One region of the Leisingera sp. ANG-S5 genome, then DNA from elsewhere that is predicted to be linked to it. Evidence: riboswitches for the same ligand, from Rfam matches in the RefSeq annotation. Region 1 holds a riboswitch; each other region holds the start of a gene.
What was found. Region 1 has a riboswitch for cobalamin ahead of RA25_RS12130 (TonB-dependent receptor plug domain-containing protein). Riboswitches for the same ligand answer to the same signal wherever they lie in the genome.

Region 1 (5,775 bases):
TTGCGCATCATGGTGGCAAGCTCAGCGCGGGTCTGATCGGACAAGCCGGCAGCCGTGTAGGCCGGAGTGATTGCTGCGGAGCTGGCCGCTGCAGACGTTGCTTTGCTGGGGCTTTGGCCCAGGATCTGCGCGACGTCCGCCGCATCCATCATCATTTCAGCAACATGGCCCGCGCCCAGATCACCGCGGAAGATATGCGTCACCGGTTCTGCCGGGGTGAACAGGAAGAAGCCGTCAGCGTCGGTCCTGGTTTCACCCAGTTTGCCGCCAGCTTCGTCAAAAACCTCGATCAGCAAGTCCGGAGCCATATCACCATTGGAAAAGCCGACCTCGCCCTCAATGTCCGACCCCGATGGAAACACCGCAGAGATCACATTGTGCGCCAATGCCGGCAGCGGTGCCAGCAGGGTGAGGATCAGAACGCAGGAGCGGATCATGCCAGGCTTCCTTTCGTGTCAGCAAACAGTTCGGGTTTCACCCGCCGGGCCAGGAAAATGGCGGCGCCGGACAACAGCGCCTCGATCAGCATCACCGGGATATGGGAAAAGAACACAAGCTTGGCGGCAAGGATGAACTCGTCACCGGACAGCATCAGCGATACTGCAACTGCGAGGGTCGTGAGGGCAATTGCTGCACCGCCGCCAATGCCGCCCCAGATCGCCCCTTGCAGCGGCGAGCCGCGCGCCACCAGCGGCCGGAACATCAGGCCGACCAGAACAGCAGGCAGGGCAATATTCACCGCATTCACGCCCAGCACGGTCAGCCCGCCGAAGCCAAAGAAGACCGCCTGCAACAGCAGCCCGACAAACAAAGCCGGGAATGCGGCCCAGCCCAGCACCAGCCCGGCAAGCCCGTTCAGGATCAGGTGAACCGAACTGGGCCCGATCGGGACATGGATCAAGGAGGCCACAAAGAAACTGGCCGAAAGAACACCTGCCGCAGGAATTCGCTCCAGCGGCAGGTTGCGCAGACCCATGGCAATACCGCCGACGGCGGCAACCGCGCCGCCGATCACAACCGGGTTCGACAGTGCGCCGTCTACGATATGCATCGGTCTACTTTCACTTCAGCTCTTCTGCGTGGATCCACAGAACAGCATCCTGGCTGAGTTCCTTGCCGTCGTGCTCGGTCGCCGGACCGGACCCGAGTGCCGCAAAGCCCCAGTAGCCTGCTTTCGGAATGCCAAAGGAAAAAACGCCGTTCTGGTCGGCGATGGCAACAATTGCGCCGCCCGGCATCTCACCCACGGTGGGATCAGTGGTTGAGAATTTTTCCAGATCCGGCTCCGACGCCATGAACTCGACTTCGATCTCGGCACCCGGAACCGGCTTGCCGTCCGCCAAAACCTGACCGGAAAAGGTGGAGCCTACGATGACGTTATAGGGCTTGTTCAGCGGCAGGATCTCGGTCGCCAGGCCAGCCGGCTGGTCCCAGTCTGTGGGCAGCGTGTTGCGGTTCAGCACGACCTTGGAGATCTGCTGGATATAGATGTCTTCACTTTCCTCGTAGTAAGGCGAAGGGACCGTCACCACGACATAGTCGCCGGACCGCTTGACCGGGACCGAGGCCTTGTAAGCCGAAGCTTCGTTTTCAGCCCCTTTGAAGGTGGCGGGTTCCAGGCGGTCCGACAGGTCGGTCTTTTCACCTTTGTGGATCATGAAAAACTCTTCCGGCTTGCCCATGTCCATCGCATGGCCGTTGGCCATCGGGTGCCAGAACACCAGGCCCATCGGCACGTCGCCGGGCTTTTCGATCAGCGCTTGTTCAGTGTAGTTCAGCTGGAAATGCGCCGAAGCGGTAACCGGCAGGGAAACGGCCAGAGCAGCGGCCAGGTAGTTCAGTTTCATTTCGTCCTCATTCGACGATACAGGCGCACCTGCAATCAGGAATGAACAACGGGGAGTAGCGGCACGGAAACGCCTGAACGGCACACGCGCCAGACGCGCACCCCGGCGTCCGGTGGAAAAGGGCAGTAACCCCGCAAGCGGAGCCTCAGTCCCCGTGTCCGGCAGGTCTCCTGACTCGCGGGTCCTGGCTCGGCTGGCCTTCCCGGGGATGTTCCCAGTGGCGTATTCAGCGTCACTCACCGCTCACAGTTGCGGGGGCAGTCACGGATTTGGTCCCTTTTGGGTACGCCGCACCGTGTTCCCTATTTCTTCCGCTGCGCATTGAAACACTCGCGGAACCGGTCACCTTGGCTGAATGGCAAACCGGAATTTCTGAGTCAAGAGAATCATGTTCTGTTCACTTGGCCGTCCGGTGCCGATGGTTTTTCTCCTGCAGTGCTGCAGGGATCAATAGGCAGGCATGTTCCTATCAGAGGAACGGGGAAACACCGCTGCCTTTCGAAGTTTTTTGTATGCGTAATCAATCATCGTCACTTGAAAAATTGGAAAGGCAAATTCGGCGATATGGATGCCAGCCCAAGGCCATTTCTACTCAGGTTGCGAATTCTCCCGCTTGACAGAATAAGTTCAGTTTGCCTAAGTCCCGACCATTCTGGTCCGGCTGGGAGACCACCCGGTTAAAAGGGAACACGGTGAGGTGTAGCCAACAGGCGCCGAATCCGTGACTGCCCCCGCAACTGTGAGCGGAGAGCAATGCTGCGGTATGCCACTGCCCCAAGGGGCGGGAAGGCGCAGCAAAGCCTCGACCCGCAAGTCAGGAGACCTGCCAGGATGATCACCCTATCGCGGTGCGGGGCGCGCCGAAGATAACGGACCTTCCGTAGTGGTGGCAGTTTTCACCGTCTGCGGGGGCATTGCCTTCCAAAGACCAAAATTATGAACATGCTGCCAGGTATGGGCAGCCGCTTGGCCTGTGCTTGCTGCGTGGGCCGGGAGGAATGGAATATGCGCAAGGCAAGCCTGTCCCTGGCCGCCGCCCTGGCCGCCGCCCCTGTAATCGCAACCGCTCAGGATGAAGAAGTCACCGATCTGGGGGAGATCATCGTCTCCGGCGGCTTCACGCCGGTCGAGGCCCAAAAATACGGCCGCTCAGTCTCAGTCCTGACCAGCGAAGAAATCGAAGATCGCGGTATCACCACCGTCCGGGACGCGCTGCGTTCGGTCCCCGGCCTGATGGTGAACGGCTCCGGCGACAGTTTTACCCAGGTCCGCATCCGCGGTGCCGAAGCCAATCACACGCTGATCCTGATCGACGGCGTCGAAGCCTCGGGCGGTGACAGCGAGTACATTCTGTCCGGCCTGGACACTGCCAATATCGAGCGGATCGAAGTCCTGCGCGGCCCGCAGTCGGTGTTCTACGGCTCCAACGCCTCCGCCGGTGTGATCAACATCATCACCAAGTCCGGTGGCATCGGCACGGAATACGGCGGCAGCGCGGAAGCGGGGTCCGACGGCTACCGGGCCTCGGCCCGAGTTTCGTCGCGGACCGAGCGCGGCGGTATCGCCTTCAGCTTCGCCCATGACAATGACGACGGCTATGACACCTCGGGCGATGGCGGTGAAGAAGACGGCATCCGCCGCAATACACTGCAATTGAAAGGCGACTACCTGGTCACCGACCGGCTGAAACTTGGCTTCAACTTCCGCACGTCGGATGAACGCTATGACAGCGACCGCACCTCCTTCACCGCAACGGATGCGGCTAGCTATGTCGTGGATGATCCGACGCAATTCAGTGACCGGGATGAGCAACTGGCGCAAGTCTATGCTGAACTGGACACATTGGGCGGCCGCCTGAAACACCGCCTGTCAATCGAACGCACTGACTTTGACCGGTCCTTCAATGGCGGCACCCCGACCGAGACCAAAACGGAAGCAGCAAAGTACCTGCTGAGCTTCGGCCTGGACGGGCAGTTAGCGGATCAAGCAGACCACCTTCTTAACGCGATGCTGGAATGGGAAAAGGACTCCAGCAGTTCCAACCCGGCCTTTGCGCGCGAAACCAATTCGATTGCCCTGGAATACCGCGGCAGCTTTGCCAACGGCCTGGACCTGCAGCTCGGGGTGCGCCACGACAACAACAGCGTATTCGAAGACGCCACCAGCTGGACCGCCAGTGCTTCTTACACTTTTGCAGACAGCGGTGTGCGCCTGCACAGCTCGGCTGGAACCGGTGTTGTGAACCCCTCTTACTTTGAGCTGTTTGCCAACAGCACATTCGGCTCCACCACCTATCTCGGCAATCCGAACTTGCAGCCGGAGGAAAATCGCAGCTTCGATTTCGGGATTGAGGTGCCGTTCCTTCAAGGGCGCGGCCTGGTTGATGTGACCTATTTCGACGAGACGCTGACAGGCGAGATCGAGAGCTACATGGTGAACGCAACCACGTTCTCCTACCGCAACCAAGCCGGTGACAGCGACCGCAAGGGTGTTGAGCTGGCAGCAAGCCTGGAAGCCAGCGAATACCTCGATCTGCGTCTGTGCTACACCTATCTGGACGCCACCAACCCCGATGGCTCGGTCGAGATCCGCCGCCCGGAGCACGAGCTTCTGCTGAGTGCCACACTGGATACTTTCAATGGCCGCGGCTCTGTCACCGCGGACATCCGGCATGTGGCAGGTAATTGGGACAGCCAGTTCTTTGGCTCCTTTGCCACAGCTGAGCTGCCGGATTACACCACCGTTGATGTGGCTGCTGAGTATGAGCTGACGGATAACGTGGTGCTGACCGGGCGTGTCACCAACCTGTTTGACGAGGACTACGCGGACGTCTGGGGCTACGCCAAACGCGGCCGCGCCGCCTATGTCGGCGTGCGGGCCTCGTTCTGATCCATGTGCTGGCTGCCCGGCATAGCCCTGGCCCTTTTGTGGGCCGCCACCGGCGCCTTTGCCGGGCCGTCACGCGTGGTGTCGATGAACCTCTGCACCGACCAGCTGGCGATGCTGCTTGCGGCACCCGGCCAGCTGGCCTCGGTCTCCTACATCGCGCGGGACACACGCGCCTCGGCCATGGCTGACGCAGCCATGGCTTATCCCGTCAATCACGGGCTGGCTGAGGAGATATACCTGCTGCAGCCTGATCTGGTGATTGCCGGCGCCTATTCAACACCTGCCACCACGGATATGCTGCGCCGTCTTGGCGTGCCGGTGGTGGTGTTCCAGCCCGCCAGCTCGCTGCAAGATGTGCGCGCGCGTATCCTGCAGATGGGTCGGGTTCTGGGCCGCGAAGAAACGGCCCGCGCACTGCTGGCAGACTACGACCAGCGGCTGGCAAAGCTGGGGCAAGCCGGACCGGAGGCACCACGCGCCGGGCTTTATGCCGCCAACGGGTTCACTTCCGGCAGTATGACCCTCGCGGGCCGGATCCTGCGCGCGGCGGGGCTGCGCAATATCGCGGATGAGCTGGGCTATGCGCACTCCGGTCATATGCCGCTGGAACTGCTGGCATTGTCGGCGCCCGAATTGCTGATCGGCACGTCGCCCTATCCGCGCGCCTCGCGCAGCGAGGACAATCTGGCGCATCCGGTGGTGCGGCAGCTGGCCGCCCGCAGCGGCGCCGGGCAGATGCGCGATGCGGATTGGGTCTGCGGCACCCCGCATGTGCTGCGCGCGGTGGAAACCCTGGCCGCAGAGCGCCGTCTGTTCATGGAGAAGGAGATCCGGGAATGACCCGTCTGATGCTGACGCTGGCCGCAGCGGTGCTGGCGCTGTTCCTGCTGTCGCTCACGGTGGGGCCGGCTGATGTGGGCGCTGGCGAAAGCCTGGCCGCTCTGTTTGACGAGGGTTACGGGCCGCTCACCCTGGTGATGCGGGAAATCCGGCTGCCGCGGGCGCTGCTGGCAGTGATTATCGGCGGCGGGCTGGGGCT
Region 2 (5,775 bases), on a different contig from region 1:
TATCTTTTTGCAGACTGAGCGGGACGCGGCCCTGCGCTGCCGGGCGAGAGGGCCAGGTCTCAGTCTTCCAGCGCGTTGATCATGTCGACGCGGGTGCCGTGGCGGCCGCCTTCGAATTCCGTGCCCAGAAAGGCATCGACGATTTCCAGCGCCAGCCCTTCACCAACCACGCGGGCGCCGATCGACAGCATGTTGGCATTGTTATGGGCACGGATCATCTTGGCTGAAAACGTGTCGGAGCAGACACCGCAGCGGATGCCCTTCACCTTGTTCGCCGCCATCATGATGCCCTGGCCGGTGCCGCACAGGACAATGCCCAGAGTGCAGTCGCCAGAGGCCACCAGCTGTGCCGCGGCGGCGCCGTGCTTGGGATAATGGGTGCTCTCAGGGGTTTGCGGGCCGATGTCCTCGACCTCCCAGCCCTGCGCTTCGATATGGGCGGCAACGGCCTTGCGCAGCTCGATGGCGGCGTGGTCGCTGGAAAGGGCAATGCGTTTGCTGGCAGTCATGGTCTGATGGTCCTGTGTCGCAACGGGGGTATGAGGCTTGGCCCCGTGTTGACCAAGGGACGGGCGCGGCGTCAATCCCTTTATCGCCGCAGGCCCGGACCAGAAGGGAGCGGAGGGCCCGCGGGAGGCCCTCCGACAGATCAGATTTCCACTTCGACCCGGCCAATCGGGTTGGAGCAGCAGGCCAGGATATACCCTGCCTCCACGTCCTCTTCCGAGATGCCGCCGTTGTGGACCATATGCACGTCGCCTGCGGTCTTCTTGACCTTGCAGGTGCCGCAAATGCCGAAGGTGCATCCCGACGGGATGTTGAGGCCCGACGCCTTGGCCACTGCCAGCACGGTGTCGGTCTCGGTGCAGGTTGCGGTGACGCCCGACGCTGCAAAAGTGATCTCGGCGGCGGCGGTTTCTGCCGGAACAACATCGTCCAGCTCCGGCGCATCTGCCTCTGTCTCCACCGGCGCGCCAAAGCTTTCCTGGTTGTAGTTCTCCATGTCGAAGCCCAGACCGTTCAGCATGTCGCGCACCGCCTGCATGAACGGCTCCGGCCCGCAGCAATAGACCTCGCGCTCCAGGTAGTCACCGGCGATCAGGCCCAGCATGATCTGATTGAGCTGCCCGCGGTAGCCGGTCCAGACCTGATAGGGGTCGTCCTCCTCCACAACGAAGTGCAGCTTGATGCCCGGCACCCGCGCCGCCATGCCCTCAAGCTGGCGCCGGGCGATGATCTCGCTGGGGCGCTTGGCGCAGTTGATGAAACAGACGTCCGGCGATTGGCCGCGGTCGAACAGGTACTGGGTCATCGACAGGCTGGGTGTGATCCCGGAGCCTGCGGAGATGAACAGGAACTTGCCGTTCGGGCGCTTGGGCAGGGTGAACACGCCCGCCGGGCCGGAGGCCTTGAGGAACATGCCCGGTTTCAGGCTGTCCAGCATCCAGCGGGTGCCGATGCTGTCTCCTTGCGCCTTCACCGTCACTGAGATCGACAAGGGCCGCGACGGCGAGGAGCTGATCGTATAGGTCCGCCAGACTGTCTCCCCCGGCACCGGCAGCTCCAGGGTCAGGAACTGGCCCGGCTGGTATTTGAACCACGCGCCCGAAGGCGCGCGGAAGCTGAAGGTGGCGGTGTTCGGCGCTTCCGGCACGACAGAGACGCATTCCAGCATCTCGTCGTCCTTCCACGCCAGGGTTTCGTCCAGCGTCTCGAAGTTGGCCTGCAGTCCCATACGCTTACTCCGCCGCGATCAGGTGGCGGCCGGTCAGCGCGCGGGTCAGATGGTCGGCGTACCAGTTGGAGAACTGGATGACGCCGCTCTCCTGCACTTCCGAATAGGGACCGGGCTCATAAGCGGGCGAGTTGATGCCGCGCTGGTTGTCCTCTACCACGATGCGGTCCTCGTCGTTGGTGGCGACCCAGACCTCGGTCAGCCGCTTCAGGTCATAGTCCTGACCTTCCACCGCGTCCTTGTGCACCAGCCACTTGGTGGTGACTTCTGTCTCGGTCGGGCTGATCGGGGTCACCCGGAACACGATGGAATGATCTGGCAGGAAGTGGTTCCAGGTGGTCGGGTAATGGAACTTCAAGAGCGTGCCGGCATCGGCAAAGGGCACCCGGCCGAGTTTCTTGGCCACTGCCGCCTTGCCGTCCATGGTATAGCTCTCGGCGCCCTCGTTCAGTGGCATCCGCGCCACCCGGTACTGGCCGCGCGCATCGATCTGGAACTGTGCCGGCACGCCCGCCGCTTCGATCCGGTCGAAATGCTTTTGCAGATGCGGCGGGGTCTCACCGCCCTCGACGCCGGTCACCGACGGATCTTCCGGGAAGGTCCGGCACAGCGACGGGTGGTTGCCGCCGCAGTGGTAGCACTCGCGGTTGTTCTCCCAGACCAGCTTCCAGTTGCCGTTCTCGATGATTGAGCTTTCAAAGGCGACCTTGGCGTTGCCCAGGTCATGCGGCTCCAGATAGGGACGCGCAACCGCGGCGAAGGCATCGAAATCCGGCGCCTCATCCGCCAGGCAGATGTAGATCAGGCCGGCCAGGTCGCGGCAATGCACCGGCTTCAGCCCGTGTTTGGAGGCATCGAAATCCGGCCCCATGTCGCGCGCCCACAACAGCGAGCCGTCCAGCTCGTAGGTCCACTGGTGGTAGGGGCAGACCAGCTTGGGCGAATTGCCCTTCTTGGCCTTGCACACAACCGAACCGCGGTGGCGGCAGGCGTTGTGGAAGGCCCGCACCTCGCCATCGGTGCCGCGCACGATGATGACGTTATAGGTGCCGACTTGATGGGTCACGAAGTTGCCACCCTTCGGGATTTCGCAGGCCGGAATGGCAAACAGCCATTCGCGGTAGAAAATCTGGCGCATGTCCAGATCCAGCACGCCCGGATCGGTATAGAACGCCTGCTCCAGGGAATAGTTTTTCTGACGGGCGACCAGTTTGGCCAGAATTTCGCTGTCGTGAAGCATCTGCTTCTCTCCTTTGCCGCATCCCCGCGGCAGGTTGGCTTGGCTGCGGGCATGGATAGAGAGATTGCAGGCCACGCGCCTGCAACCGCCCCGCCGCCGCCCGCGGTTGACGTTTTCGGGGCAAGGCTGGTTTCCGGACTGTCCCGGGGCCATTCGGCGGCGGGGCCTGGCACCTTCCCGAAGCCGCTGCTTCAGTGGTTATTGCCATGCCTTGCCCGGGGTCACCGTTGCGGGGGCAGTGCCGGAATTTCACCAGCTTCCCAATTCTCCACCCCTAGGGGCGGCACCTTGCTGAAGCGGAAAATGCCCGAATCCCGCGCCGCCGGCGGAGACAAATCCGACCCGCCAAAACCGGAAAAAGACATGCATGTTTGCCATGCCTGCAGGGACAGGGATGTCCAGAATCTCAAACCGGCATCCGCCAGCCCGTTTGCGGCAAGCGCTTATCTTTCATGCGGTTAGGCGCTGCCAGCCGCTGCAGATCGATTCGCACGCAGCGAATCTTACGCTGGCCCCTTGGAACACGAATTGCATTTAACTATATGACGTATAGTTAAATGATATGCAGGAGAATCCGATGACCACCGGCCACGTCTTCATCGCCACCAGCCTCGACGGCTTCGTGGCCCGGCAGGACCATTCGCTGGACTGGCTGCTCAAACAGCCCGATGCCGAAGATGACGATGGCGGTTTTGCCGCCTTCATGGACAGCGTAGACGGGCTGGTCATGGGGACGGGCTCATTCCGCACCGTGCTGGGGTTCGGCCAATGGCCCTACACCAAACCGGTTGTGGTCCTCAGCAACAGCCTGAGTGAACAGGACATTCCCGAAGAGCTGAAGGACAAGGTGCGCCTCAGCACCGCCGCACCCGCAGACCTTATGCAGGAGCTGCAAGAGCAAGGCTGGACCCGCGCCTATGTCGACGGCGGCCGGATGGTGCAGTCCTTCCTGCGCCAGGGGCTGATCGCCGATCTGACCATCACAACGGTTCCGATCCTGATCGGCAGCGGCATCCCCCTGTTCGGCAGCCTGGACCGGGACATCGACCTCAAGGTGGCAAGCTCCCGCATCCTGCCCACCGGCATGGTCCAGACCACGTTCCAGGTGGCCTGACCAATGCCCCCGCGCATGGGTCGCCCGCCCAAGGGCAGCCGCACCCTCAGCAAGGATGATGTGCTGCAGAAAGCCTTGGAGCTGCTTGACGAAGGTGGCAGCAAGGCCCTCACGTTCAAGGCACTGGCTGCGGCGCTTGGCGTCACCCCTATGGCCGTTGCCCATCACGCCGGCACCAGGGACGAGATGATTGCATCCCTCGTCGCCATTGCATTTGAAGGCGCGGATGCACCGTCAGAAGCGGCAACGCCCAAATTGCGGCTGCGTGACCTGATGACCCGCTATTGCACCCAGGTGACCCGGCACCCGGAACTTGCGAAATGCATCCTGGAAAACCCGTCCCTGATCGGTCCTGCCCTGACCGGGCTGACCCGGCTGATCGAGGCGGAAATCACCGCCGCAGGCGTATCCGGCTCAGAGGCCCGCACCCTTCTCTGCCTGCTGGTGGATTACACACACGGCTTCGCCTTCGCTGCCACTGCGGCACCACGCGGGGCGCTTGCGGCTGACGATTTCACCCCGTCACTGGACTGGGTGCTGGACCGGATCGAATAAACAAACGCGGGCCGCTTCAGGCCCGCGCATCCGTTTGTGTCTTTCAGAGCCGCCCATCCGGCGGCCCCTCCCGTCACTTCGATTTCCAGGTATCCAGCCAGCGCCGGAACCGGCCCTTGCGCTCAGCAATGGCATCGCCTGCCGCATAGAGGCTGTCCTCGGCGCTTTCGATCATCGGGTCGATCCGCGCCTGACGGAACCGGCGCCAGCGCACATAGATGGCCCACAACAGCGCCGCGAGCAGCACCAGGAAGATGATCGAGAACCAGTTGGTTGGCTTATCTTCCGGCCCCGCCACCGGCTTGATTGTCACCGCATTGGGGAAGATCGACAGGAACTCGTTGCGCCAGCCGTAATGCATCACCGCCACCCACTCCGGGTTCGCCTTGGTCGAGATGCTGTCATTGGCGTCCGTATAGAGGTTCGCAGTGTCGAACTTGAAATAGGGCGGCCAGTTCCAGCCGGTGTCCTCGTTGCGGTAGACCATATTGCGGCCGTTGGCGCGCACTGCCTGGATGAACTGCACATCGCGGTTGATCAGCTGCGCCGACTGGTCGTCGGGCTTGGACCAGAAAACCCGCGTCCAGTCGTTCAGCTCCTGCCGCTCCTCGTAGGTGTTGACGATCCGCACCACGTCATACTGCGGCAGCGTGTAATGCAGAAAGGCGCCGAACAGCACCCAGAAGGTAATCAGGAAAGCCCATTTGATGAAACGCATGGGGGTGGACCTCACATGAAGTTAATGACGTAGATCAGGAGCGCCAGCGCCCCCAGCGGAATGATATAGACCAGAAGGATCAGCTTGCGCCGGAACGAGTTGTCGTATTGTTTCAGCCCCCGCTGGATGAAGGCCGCGCGGTCGCCGGTCAACCCCTTCTCTTTCCAGCGCCGCTTAAGCTTCAGCCGCCGCATCTCGCGCGAATAGAGCGACACTGCGGCATAGACCACGGTCAGCACCACCAAGAGGATCAGGATCAGGCGGATAAAGCCGAACATCACTGTTGCTCCTGGGTTTTCACATCCAACACAGGTTCGCGCCCCGTCCCGAGGGTGGGCGTTTCACGCCCGCCGTCGTGCTGAAAGCACGCCTCCGGCATGACGGGGGCGGGTCGGGCGCGAACCGGATCGCAA
Region 3 (5,775 bases), on a different contig from region 1:
GCATCAACGCCCGCTCCGCCTACCGGTCGCTGCGGGACGCCGGCGTCCGCAACATTCACGAGGATGTCGGCGGCATGCAGGGGCGGCAGGTGACCATCAATTGCAGCAGCGGCGAATTCACAGTCAAAGCGATTCCGCGCCTGGGGGGACAATCATGAAACCGGAGACTTCAAACCCGCTGATCCTTGGCGCGCAATCTTCGGCTAGCGATCTGGCAGGCTGCCCAGCGGTTGGAGTTGGGGACAGCAGTGTTCCTCAGAAAGAACCGGCCCAGCCGCACAATGTGCGGGCAAAGCGGGGGAAGCCGGACAAATACGGTTCATTCCTGATCGACGACAGCGAGTTTGCAATCTCCGTCTCGGCGCTCCAGGAGATCGTGAATGAACCGGATGAGATTTCACCTGTGCCGCTTGCGCCGTCCTACATGCTGGGGCTTTTCAACCTCAGGGGCATGATTGTTCCGGTGATTGATTTGCGCAGCCTGCTTGAGTTTCCGGCTATTGAGCGCGCGCTATCGCGCAAGGTTGCAATTGTCGAACATGGCGAACACTGCATTGGCCTTCTTTTCGACAGAACGGGTGAAGTCCTGAACGGAAAAGGCGTGGCGCGGGTCGATTTTCGCCCCAATTGCGACGGCATCAAGGATGTTGTTATCGACGGGGTTTTGAAATTCAATGACGGCGAAAGGCTGGTTCAGGTCCTAGACCCGCACGAACTGCTGAACCTGGAAAAACTGCCGCGGGCTGACAACGGCCCCGGACAGGAAACGGTCAAACTCAGCAGAGGCAAAAAGCTCGCCTGCGTTTCGTTTCAAACCGGCCACACGACCTGCGCCATTGACCTGAGGTTTGTAAAGGAGGTCAGAACCGTTCCCAAGCTGGAACAGTCGCTGCTGGCGGGTGGCAATGTGATCGGCACTGCAAATCTGCGCGGCGTTATTCTGCCCGTCATAGATTTCCGCGGCTTCATGGGAGATAGTGCAAAATTTGTGCTTGGGGCCACGATCCCCAAGGAGCGCAGAATGCTGATCATCGACACCGCAGAAGGGCCGGTCGGGCTCATGGTCTTTTCCATCGACAGCATCCTGCCCTATTTCGAGGATGAAGTTTTGCCCTTTGCCAAACTGGCCCTGCCGCGCGGTGATCTTGTGAACGGGTGTCTGCTGGATAAGAACAACCAAATTGTCATGATGCTTGATCCGGCAAAGCTCTTGCAGGAGCCAAGTTTTGTGGCTGCGGCCAAAGCCTGCCAGGAGATTTTTCCACCCGAGAAATCGGAAGAAGAGGCCGCTGAACTGGAAGCCCGCGCGGCAAGGCGCACATTTATCAAGTTCACTTTCGAGAAACGGTTCGCGCTCGACACCTCTGAAGTCAGCGAAGTGATCAACCGTCCTTTGGACCTGCTCGAACCGCCGTTTTCACTGAGCTTCGTCGAAGGCATCCTGAATTTGCGGGGAGAGCTTATCACCCTTTTCAATCCACGGGTGCTGTATGGGCTGCCGCCCGGGTCCGGCCGCGATCAGAAAGTGCTGATTTTCAAGCATGACGCGCAAAAGTTTGGAATCCTCGTGGACACTGTCGATGAAATAATCATCACGACGGAGAACCGCGTGGCTGAACTGAAGCCCTTGGACCAGCAGAATACCTCCAAGAGCATTGCTGAGGATGTATCCGGGTGCCTGCAGCACAAAACGCCAGACGGCAGGTTCGAGTCGATTTTGATCCTGGATACGAACGCATTGGTGGACCGGTGCTTCAAGGCGGCCTAGAGCGCTCTGCGCCTTCGGATTCTGCAATTAACTGCCGCGGGTCCTGGGTCGATGCCTGCACGGAGCGTGGAGTTGCATGACTAGACCCGAAGAATTCTGCTGACCGACGAAGTTTTTCTTGCCGCAAGAGAAGTGATGCGCTACCCGCGCTTTACCGGTCCCGTAAGGGCTAAGAGGGAATCCGCGGTGCCGCCTGGCGCCAAACGGAACTGCCCCCGCAACTGTAGGCGGCGAGTGCTGTCCCATCGTGTCACTGGGCCTGAAGGGTCCGGGAAGACGGGACAGACAGTGACCCGCCAGTCAGGAGACCTGCCGGTGAAAACCGAAACACACCGGACGGGGTTGTCCGGGGAGGTTGCCGGCTAGATGCGTCGCCCGTTCCTGGCGCCGCAAGAAGGGGAAACCCTCCGCCTTGCTGGTCAATGCCCTTCACCCGTTCTCCGGTCATTGACACATGGAGATCGAAGATCATGTTTCTGCGTTCCGGCCTCATGGGCCTTTCATTCGTTGCGGCAGCTCAGGCCGCAGCAGCCAGCGAAAACTTTCCGCTGACTATTCAAAACTGCGGTGAAACCGTCACTTTCGAGGCACCGGTTGCGTCCTCCGTGACCGTTGGCCAAGCCGCAACAGAGGTACTTTATGCGCTGGGTCTGGGTGGCAAGGTGCTGGGCACCTCGGTCTGGTTCAACGATGTTCTGCCCGAGTACGCCGCACTGAACGACAAGGTTGAGCGCCTGGCCGACAATGACCCAAGCTTTGAAAGCGTTGTGGCCAAGCGCCCGGGCCTGGTGGCTGCCCAGTATGAGTGGCATATCGGCCCCGAAGGCATCGTCGCCAAGCGCGAGCAGTTTCATGATCTTGGTATCCCGACCTATGTGATGCCCGCGGACTGCGTCGGCAAGGACAACACCACCGGCGGCGACGGCACCCGGACCGAGATGTTCACCACCGACAGCCTCTATCAGGGCATTGAGGAATTGGCGGCGATCTTCGGCGAGGCAGAAAAAGGCGCTGAGCTGGTCGCCGACTACAAGGCTCGTGAGGCCGCGGCTGTGGCCAAGGCGCAAGAGGTTGCGCTGGACGACGCCTCCGCTGTGTTCTGGTTCTCCTCGCCCGAGATGGAAAGCGACCCGTTCGTGGCCGGCCAGAAGGGCGCACCGGGCTACATGATGCAGCAGCTGGGCCTGAAAAACGTCATTGAGACCGACGAGGAATGGCCGACCGTCGGTTGGGAGACCATCGCGAAAGCCAACCCGACGGTGATCGTGATTGCCCGTATGGACCGCCGCCGCTTTGCCGCTGATGACTACGAGAAGAAGCTTGAGTTCTTGCGCAATGACCCGGTCGCCAGCCAGATGGATGCGGTTAAAAACAACCGCATCGTGGTGATGGACGCCCAGGCGATGGATGCCACTATCCGTGCCATCCCGGCGCTGGAAGACCTGGCGGAAGAACTCAGCGCGATTGGCAACGGCGCATGAGTGCAGCCGCCGTACTGGCCTGGCAGGGCATCCGGGGCGCTTGCCTTGCCCTGCCGGTGCTGGCCGCGGCGGTTCTGGCAGGCGCAATGATCGGGGAAACCTCGCTTGCGCCTGACCTTGTCTTGTCCGTTTTGGCCAACAAGCTGGCCGGGGCGGGCCTACCGGTGGACCCGGTGGATCAGGGCATCATCTGGAGCTACCGGCTGCCGCGGGCGCTGGTGGCTGCGGCCTGCGGGGCGGCGCTGGCGGTTGCGGGTGTAGTGCTGCAGGCCTTGCTGCGCAACGCGCTGGCGGACCCTTACATTCTGGGCATATCGGCCGGTGCCTCGACCGGGGCGGTGGCGGTCACCATTGCAGGTCTTGGCGGCGGCGCCCTGTCACTGTCCTTTGGTGCCTTTAACGGCGCACTGCTGGCGTTTGGCTTTGTCGCCATTCTGGCGCGGGCCGCCGGGGCAGGGGGCAACCGCGCCGCAGCGGCGCAGATCGTGTTAGCGGGCATTGCCGGCTCGCAGCTATTCAATGCGCTGACCGCTTTCATTATCGCCAAATCCGCCAATGCGGATCAGGCCCGCGGCATCATGTTCTGGCTGATGGGCAACCTCAGCGGTGTGCGCTGGCCGGATGTGTGGCTGGCGGTGCCGCTGGCGCTGGCGGGCTGGATGATCTGCCGCTTTCATGCCCGCGCCCTGGACGCCTTCACCTTTGGCAGCGACTCCGCGGCCTCGCTTGGCATCACGGTCCGCCGGGTGCAGGTGGTGCTGATTTTTGCCACCGCGCTGATGACCGCGGTGATGGTGTCGATCGTCGGCTCGATCGGCTTTGTCGGCCTTGTGATCCCGCATGCGGCACGGTTCCTGGTAGGCCCCGGCCACCGCAGGCTGATGCCAGCAGCGGCGCTGACTGGCGCCGTGTTCCTGATCGCCGCCGATATCGTCTCCCGCATCATCATCCCCGGCCAGGTGCTTCCCATCGGGGTGGTCACCGCTCTGATCGGGGCGCCGTCCTTTGCGGTGATCCTGGTGCGCGGGCAAAGGACTGCGAGATGAGGATCGAAGCCCGCAACCTGTCTTTCTCAGTGCGCGGCAAAACTCTGCTGCAGGACGTCTCGCTGGCGGTGCAGCCGGGTGAGACGCTGGCGCTGGTGGGCCCGAACGGCTCCGGCAAATCAACCCTGATGCGGCTGCTGTCGGGCCTGGCCAAACCCTCGCATGGCGAAGTGCTGCTGGCGGACCAACCGCTGGCCCGGCTGACCCGCCGGGAGATCGCCCAGCGGATCGCCATTGTCGAACAGCAGGCCGACACGGCTGAGCGCATCACCGCACGGTCCGTCGTCGAGCTGGGCCGCACCCCCTGGCTGTCGGCGCTGAAACCCTGGAGCAGCGAAGACACCCAGCTGGTGGACAAGGCGCTGCATACGGTGGAAATGGAGGGCTTCGCGCGCCGCGAATGGGCCACTTTGTCCGGCGGCGAACGGCAACGGCTGCACATTGCCCGCGCCCTTGCGCAACGGCCGGGGCTTCTGCTGCTGGATGAGCCGACAAACCATCTGGACATCCACCACCAGCTGTCCATCCTGAACTGCATCCGGAACCTGCAGGTGACAACCGTGGTGGCCCTGCATGACCTGAACCAGGCCCTGACTTGCGACCGTGTGGCGGTGCTGTCACACGGGCGCCTGGTGGCCTGCGGCGCACCCAGCCAGGCATTGGCTCCGGAAACCGTATCTGAGATTTTCGGCATCCAAGCACGCTGGGTCCAGGATGCCGAGGGCGCGGGTCCCTTTCTGTCCTTCCAATTGGCCTGAGACATCAGGGGGACTGGCGCCCAGCCATGCCGGATTTTTCAGCTTAGCTCGCCGGAAAGGTCGCAGGACTGAATGAAGGCGCAGCACTCCTCTGTCAGTGCGGAAAAGCGGGACCGTTCGCGCTGGTACAAGTAAACCTCCCGCTTGTCGGGAAGATCGGCAATCGGGCGGAAGGCAGTGGCCTCCGGCATGAACCGGGCAACTGTCTGTGGCAGAACCGTGACCCATTTTCCGGTCCGGACCATGGTGATGAGCGAATGGGTGTTGTGGATCGTCACGTCGGCATTACTGCTGGCCTCAACGAAGCGCTCGTTACGGATCAGGCTGCATAGGGCGTTGCGGACAAAGGATGCACCGATCACATCAGCAATGGTAGGGGCAGCCTCCTGCTGGTACAGCGGATGATCGGTGGAACAGACCAAGCCAAAGCGGTCCTCGAACAGAGGCACGGCCCTGACGCCATTCAGCGGATGATAGCCGGAGGCGATGCCGATATCGGCCTTTCCCTCCGCCAGTGCATCCAGCACCTCCTGGGTGTCGGTGTCGCGCAGTTCCACCTTGAGGCCCGGATGCCGTGCCGTCATGTGCTCCAGCACTGCCGGGAAAACCAGTGCCGCAACCGATGGAACCGACACGATCTGCAACAGGCCGTGGGCTGCTTCTGCCGCCAATTCGATGCTTTGCACGGTTTGGTCGAAACGCCGGACCTGCTGCTGGGCCAG
Region 4 (5,775 bases), on a different contig from region 1:
ATCATGTCCATCAGGTCCAGCACCCGGCCGCGGTCTGCAAGACCCAGCATGGCGCGCACCTGATCGGCAGTGGTCTCGCCGGCGCCGTGGGAAATCGCCTGATCCAGCAGCGAAGTCGCATCCCGCGCAGAGCCCTCAGCAGCGCGGGTGATCAGCGCCAGCGCGTCCTCGGCTATTTCGGCGCCTTCGGCAGTTGCGATCTTGCGCAACAGGGCAATCATCACCTCCGGCTCGATCCGGCGCAGGTCGAACCGCTGGCAACGCGACAGCACCGTCACCGGCACCTTGCGGATTTCCGTAGTGGCGAAGATGAACTTCACATGCGCGGGCGGCTCCTCCAGCGTCTTCAACAGCGCGTTAAAGGCGGAGGTCGACAGCATGTGAACTTCGTCGATGATGTAGATCTTGTAGCGGGCCGAAGCGGCGCGGTACTGCACCGAGTCGATGATCTCGCGGATGTCATTGACGCCAGTGCGCGAGGCCGCGTCCATCTCCATCACGTCCACATGGCGGCCTTCCATGATCGCTGTGCAATGCTCGCATTTGCCGCAAGGATCGGTGGTGGGGCCGCCCTGGCCGTCCTCGCCGACGCAGTTCATACCCTTGGCGATGATCCGGGCGGTGGTGGTCTTACCGGTGCCGCGGATGCCGGTCATGATGAAGGCCTGGGCAATCCGGTCGGCGGCAAAGGCGTTTTTCAGCGTCCGCACCATGGCGTCCTGGCCCACCAGATCGGCAAAGGTCTCTGGCCGGTATTTGCGGGCCAGAACCTGGTATTGGGAAGGGGTGGTGCCGCTGGGGGTATCGTTCATGATGTCTCGTGCCGGATTCGATGTGCGGGTGTCCCGCGTTCCGCGCAGGGTATTCAAGCGCAGCCGGTTCGTCCACCGCTGATGGGCTGCTGCCGGGCAGCCAAGAAAAGGTTTTGGATTTGGCGGGTTTGGCGGTTAGAATCCCCTTGCAAGACCCTGGGCGGGAGTGGGAATTGGAACGCAACGCGAGGAGGCGGCATGCGATCTGACGAAGTCTCTGGGACTGCGGCGCAAGAGATGCCTGTGCCTGTGAACATTTCCATATACGAGGTGCCCGTCGCGGGCGGGATGCTGGCGCTGTGCCCCTTGCCTGGCAAGGGCGGCGACTACCCTGGCGACATGGGCCGGATCAATGCCTGGAAACCCGGGCTCGTGATCTCCATGACCACGGCTGAGGAACACGCGGCAGCGGGCAGTCACCGGCTGGGCTGCGACATTCAAAGCATGGCCTGCCGCTGGGTGCATCTGCCTGTGCCGGATTTCGACGTGCCATCCCGGCAGGTGGCAATGAAATGGCCCAAGGCCAGCGCTTCGGCGCGAATGGCGCTGGAGGGCGGCGGCCGGGTGCTGGTGCATTGCAAAGGCGGCTGTGGCCGCTCCGGCATGGCGGTGCTGCGGCTGATGATTGAAAGCGGCGAAGATCCCGCGCAGGCGCTGGCCCGGCTGCGGGCCGTGCGCCCCTGCGCGGTGGAGACGCAGGCTCAGATGGAATGGGCCTACGCCGGTCGTTCCGCGGGGTTCCGGCCGCAATAAGGCGGCAGCTCAGTGCGGCCTGCCGAACCTTGTTTCTGTGCCCTGACTGCTGGCCTAAAGCGCCAGCATCTGCTCTGCCTGATGCGCCTCTGCCGTTTTCGGCAGCGCCTCCATCAGTGCGCAGGGGCGGGCGTCCAGTTTTGAGGCGGCAAAACCGGTGCCGTCGCGGCCGAGGATCGCATCGGCAAACCGGTCCAGCCCCTCGCGCGGGGCCTCTTCTCCGACACCGCAGAACAGCCGGATCCGGTCGTGGCTGGCCACGAACTGCGCCGGGCAGTTGCGCGGGCATCCGTCCAGCGCGCTGGTGCCGGTGATTTCGAAATCTTCCTGGGTCAGCGGCTTGGCCTTGGTCATCGCCTCGGCCAGTTTGGCGATCATCCGCTCTGCCGCCGGGCAGGGTCGCCCCAGGTATTTGCAATCCGTTGCCGCATAGAAATGCGTCTTGTCCGTCCACATCATGTTTGCGCCCTCCGCGCGTAGTGCGGGGGTTCGGGGACAGGAGACCGGATGAGAAAGCGGGAGCCCCGCGGTGCCATCAGACCCTGTCCGGACACCCCGCCCGGGTTCGAGTTTCACATTCGATGGCAGGTCTCCTGACTTGCGGGTCGCAGCTTTCCCGATCCTTCCCGGCCTCTTTGGGGGCCAGTGGCTCTATCGGGGTCGCTCGCCGCTTACAGTTGCGGGGGCAGTCGCGGAATTGGCCTTGCGCTGGGCAGGGCCGCACCGTGTTCCCTTTTCATCCCGGACACAAGATTCTGTGGCGCGGGAACCATCGACACAAGCGGTAGCGGCTTCCGCCTCGAGTCGTCAATCGTTTTTCTGCGGCTGCACATGGGCGGGGAGGGGCCTGTGCATCTGAAGGTGCAGCCCCCGGATCACATCCGAATCGCGCCGCACCCGGGCCAGCTGCCAGCCGCCCTGCAGCAGGATATAGAAATTCTCAGCAGCCGCGCGGGCCTCTGCCTCGGCCAGGCCGAGGCGCTGGGCGTGGGCCGCGGTTTCAGTGATCCAGCCCTCAAACAGTTTGGCGGCGTGCTGGTGGAAGGCCTCGTTCTCCGGCCCCTCGAACAGGGTGGCGGAGACCGGGCAGCCGCTCCATTTGCCCTGTTTGTCAAAGAGTTTCGCCAGTTTGTAACAGACCGTCTTGGCGCCTTCCTGAAACGTCGGGGCAGGAGTGAAAGACGCGTCGATCAGCACCAGCATCTGCTCCGACGCCCAGTCCGCCGCTGCCAGGGCCAGATCGGATTTGCCGTTCGGGAAATGGTGGTAGAGCGAGCCCTTCGGCGCCTCCGCCGCTGCCAGCAATTCGGCCAGGCCGGTGCCGCTGTAGCCCTTGTTGCGGAACAGGCCGGCGGCCGCCCGCAGCAGCCGCTCGCGGGTTGGGACGGGGCCGTCCGGGGCGGCAGAGGGTGTCGTCACGTCAGTCATGACGGCAGGTTGACAGCATTAGACCGATTGGTCCAGAGGTGGAATAGACCAATCGGTCTAGGAGGGTGCCATGCTCGACAGCCATTCAGAACACGCCGCGGATGTCCGGGTGGAGGGCGTGCGCTTTGCCGCTGGTGACGCGGTGCTGGCCGGGCGGCTCTATCACCCTGCGGGACCTGCCAGGGCAGCGGTGGTGCTGAATGGCGCAACCGGGGTGCCGCAGGGCTACTACCGGCATTTCGCGCGCTGGCTGGCGGCAGAGCGGCAGATGGCTTGCCTAACCTACGATTACCGGGACTTCGGGGCCTCGGCGCGCATGCACCCGCGCCGGTCACAGGCCACCATGGGTGATTGGGCGCTGGCGGATCAGCCAGCCGCCCGGACAGAAATGCAGCGGCACTATGCGGGCGTGCCGATGTATGTGATTGGCCATTCTCTGGGGGCGATGCTGATGCCCCTGCAGGAAGGCCTGACGGACGTCGCCCGCATGATCGTGGTTGCGGGCGGCTTGGTGCATCACCACGATCATCCCTGGCCCTACCGCGCGCTGGCGCTGGCCTTCTGGTTCGGCCATGTGCCGGCGCTGGTCCGTGCCTTGGGCTATCTGCCCGGGCGCGCGGTGGGGTTCGGGGCCGACTTGCCGGCTGGTGTCTACTGGCAGTGGCGGCGCTGGTGCACCACGCCGGGCAGCTACCTGCCGGAGACCGGCACCACGCTGCCGCAGCCCCGCTGGGCGGAAACCGGCATCCCGGTGGATCTGTTTGCGATGGCGGATGACGACGTGGTGCCGCCGCTAGCGGTCTGGCGGCTGGGCGATGCCTATGGAGATGTGCCGCAGCGCCGGATTGTGCTGGATCCGCAGCAGGCCGGCGTCCAGAAAATCGGCCATCTGGGCGCCTTTGCCCGCGCCAATGCCGCGCTGTGGCCGCGGCTGCTGCCGCAGGCCTGACCGGGGCTTCCTCAGGCTGTCCGGCTCAGACGCTCTTCAGTCAAGCGGGCATAATCCGCCAACCGCAGTTTGAAGCGGCGATTGAGGTTGCTGCGCGCCAGTTTCAGCGATTGCACCAGCAAGCGCCCTGTCAGGGTGGTGGGCGACAGCTTGAGCCGGACCGACATCCGGGTCCGTTGCGGCGACAGCGCCAGCAGCTCGACTTCCATCCGCCCGTCAACCCCGCTGCCGCTGCCATCCAGCGCCATGCCCGACGGCGGCGTGTAAGAGGCCATCGTCAGCTTGATCGCGCGCGGTTTGCCGCGGAAGCTGAAGGACAGGTCCCAGGCCAGGCCGTTTTCCGGATGGGCAGGGTCACCGGTGCGCTGCAGCTCGATGCCGCGCCGCAGGGCAGACCGCTCCAGCGTGCCGAAGTCGGAGATCGCCGCAAACACCTCTGCAATCGGGGCTTCGATGTCTTCCTTGCTGTGAAATTCCATGTTCGCCTGCCTCGTCTGCGGCTTGGGGTCGGTGCCGTTTCCGGCAAATATGCGCCTTAGTCCAGCGTGTCTGCAAGCCAGTTCTTGATCAAAAACTGCGCAATTGCGCCTTCGCGTGCGGGTTTCAGAACCGGGTGTTCGCCTGCAAAGACGGTCATCATCTCCTGGCGGCTGATCCACATGGCGTCCTCGATCTCTTCCGGGTCTATGGTGATCTCACGGCTCAGCGCCTCGCCTGCGCAGCCGAACATCAGCGACATCGGAAAGGCCCAGGGCTGGCTGGACAGGTAGCTGACCGGGCCGACCCGCACGCCGGTTTCCTCCAGCACTTCGCGGCGCACCGCGGCCTCCAGCGTCTCGCCCGGCTCGACGAAGCCTGCCAGCAGCGAGTACATGCCTTCAGGCCAACCGGGGGAGCGGCCCATCAGGACGCTGTCGCCATGGGTGATCAGCATGATCACCACCGGGTCGGTGCGCGGGAAATGCGGGGCCTTGCAGGACGGGCAGACGCGCTGCCATCCAGCCTGCGCCATGTCACTGGACGCGCCGCAGCAGGCGCAGAACCGGTGGCTGCGGTGCCAGGCGAGGAGCGCCTTGGCGGTGGCGGACAGTTCCGCCTCCAGCGGGGTGAGGCGGGTCATGATCCGGCGCAGCTCTGCAAAGACATGTGTGTCCGGCAGCTCAGGATGCTGCTGCTCGCTGGCGTCGGCAAAGCTGTTGAGCGCATCCTGGTCCAGGTCCTGCGGCTGCCAATCGCTGATGTCGCAGGCAAAGCAATGCGTGCCGCCGGGGGCCTGGCCCAGGTAAATTGCGTCACCCTTGCGGTCCGCCGCCAGCGGATGCGAGGGCAGGGTCCAAGCCAGGCCGCAAGGCAGATCCCCCTCCGCTGCACGCCGCGTGAGCGGCTTGCCGCGCCACATCAGCAGCACCTGCACCTCAGAGCTGTTCCAGGCCGCCTCCAGCGCCGCCGTGTCCGTGCGCAGATGCGCCGCGCGCTCCAGCCCGCCGCCGCCAAAGGTCACCTGTTCCGCGCGTTTCATGGCAATTCTCCTATGGCTGGCGGACGCCTGGCCGCGCTCAACGGGGAAATGCGGCAATGCATGACAGTGTGCCGCAGCCGTTGCCAGCATTTGCCTGCGATCTGTGCTTGCCTGTCGCAGTGCCGCCACACCTGGCATCGTTGACGTAGGGTCATTTTGCAGCAGAACAGGGGCATCCGCGCCGCCGCCTCAGGGCGTCTACGAAAAAGTTAATACGCAGAGAAAAGGATTCTTTGCAAATTCTGAAAACGCTGATTCAAATAGCGCCGAACAAGAATGGCGCCGAATGGTGCGAGAGGAGCGGCGGGCAGGCG

Region 2: another riboswitch for cobalamin. It lies ahead of RA25_RS15700 (aromatic ring-hydroxylating oxygenase subunit alpha); the one in region 1 lies ahead of RA25_RS12130 (TonB-dependent receptor plug domain-containing protein).
Region 3: another riboswitch for cobalamin. It lies ahead of RA25_RS19005 (ABC transporter substrate-binding protein); the one in region 1 lies ahead of RA25_RS12130 (TonB-dependent receptor plug domain-containing protein).
Region 4: another riboswitch for cobalamin. It lies ahead of RA25_RS04270 (hypothetical protein); the one in region 1 lies ahead of RA25_RS12130 (TonB-dependent receptor plug domain-containing protein).

The regions. Positions count from the first base shown of each region.
Region 1 covers NZ_JWLH01000007.1:29,084-34,858, reverse strand. Annotated here, with positions in the region: gene RA25_RS12145 (hypothetical protein) at 1-437, opposite strand, end outside; gene cbiM (cobalt transporter CbiM) at 434-1,051, opposite strand; gene RA25_RS12135 (DUF4198 domain-containing protein) at 1,062-1,847, opposite strand; cobalamin riboswitch at 1,991-2,205, opposite strand; cobalamin riboswitch at 2,484-2,692, shown strand; gene RA25_RS12130 (TonB-dependent receptor plug domain-containing protein) at 2,853-4,736, shown strand; gene RA25_RS12125 (ABC transporter substrate-binding protein) at 4,740-5,576, shown strand; gene RA25_RS12120 (FecCD family ABC transporter permease) at 5,573-5,775, shown strand, end outside.
Region 2 covers NZ_JWLH01000010.1:231,638-237,412, reverse strand. Annotated here, with positions in the region: gene RA25_RS15715 (DUF5928 domain-containing protein) at 1-18, shown strand, start outside; gene rpiB (ribose 5-phosphate isomerase B) at 60-509, opposite strand; gene RA25_RS15705 (hybrid-cluster NAD(P)-dependent oxidoreductase) at 650-1,735, opposite strand; gene RA25_RS15700 (aromatic ring-hydroxylating oxygenase subunit alpha) at 1,740-2,975, opposite strand; cobalamin riboswitch at 3,083-3,281, opposite strand; gene RA25_RS15695 (dihydrofolate reductase family protein) at 3,538-4,089, shown strand; gene RA25_RS15690 (TetR/AcrR family transcriptional regulator) at 4,093-4,644, shown strand; gene RA25_RS15685 (DUF1523 family protein) at 4,718-5,362, opposite strand; gene RA25_RS15680 (hypothetical protein) at 5,374-5,640, opposite strand.
Region 3 covers NZ_JWLH01000016.1:86,949-92,723, reverse strand. Annotated here, with positions in the region: gene RA25_RS19015 (chemotaxis protein CheD) at 1-158, shown strand, start outside; gene RA25_RS19010 (chemotaxis protein CheW) at 155-1,768, shown strand; cobalamin riboswitch at 1,907-2,099, shown strand; gene RA25_RS19005 (ABC transporter substrate-binding protein) at 2,239-3,249, shown strand; gene RA25_RS19000 (FecCD family ABC transporter permease) at 3,246-4,295, shown strand; gene RA25_RS18995 (ABC transporter ATP-binding protein) at 4,292-5,053, shown strand; gene RA25_RS18990 (LysR family transcriptional regulator) at 5,092-5,775, opposite strand, start outside.
Region 4 covers NZ_JWLH01000002.1:141,683-147,457, forward strand. Annotated here, with positions in the region: gene RA25_RS04260 (DNA polymerase III subunit gamma/tau) at 1-869, opposite strand, end outside; gene RA25_RS04265 (protein-tyrosine phosphatase family protein) at 1,050-1,565, shown strand; gene RA25_RS04270 (hypothetical protein) at 1,620-2,024, opposite strand; cobalamin riboswitch at 2,132-2,354, opposite strand; gene RA25_RS04275 (TetR/AcrR family transcriptional regulator) at 2,373-2,993, opposite strand; gene RA25_RS04280 (alpha/beta hydrolase family protein) at 3,064-3,942, shown strand; gene RA25_RS04285 (SRPBCC family protein) at 3,954-4,421, opposite strand; gene nudC (NAD(+) diphosphatase) at 4,478-5,461, opposite strand.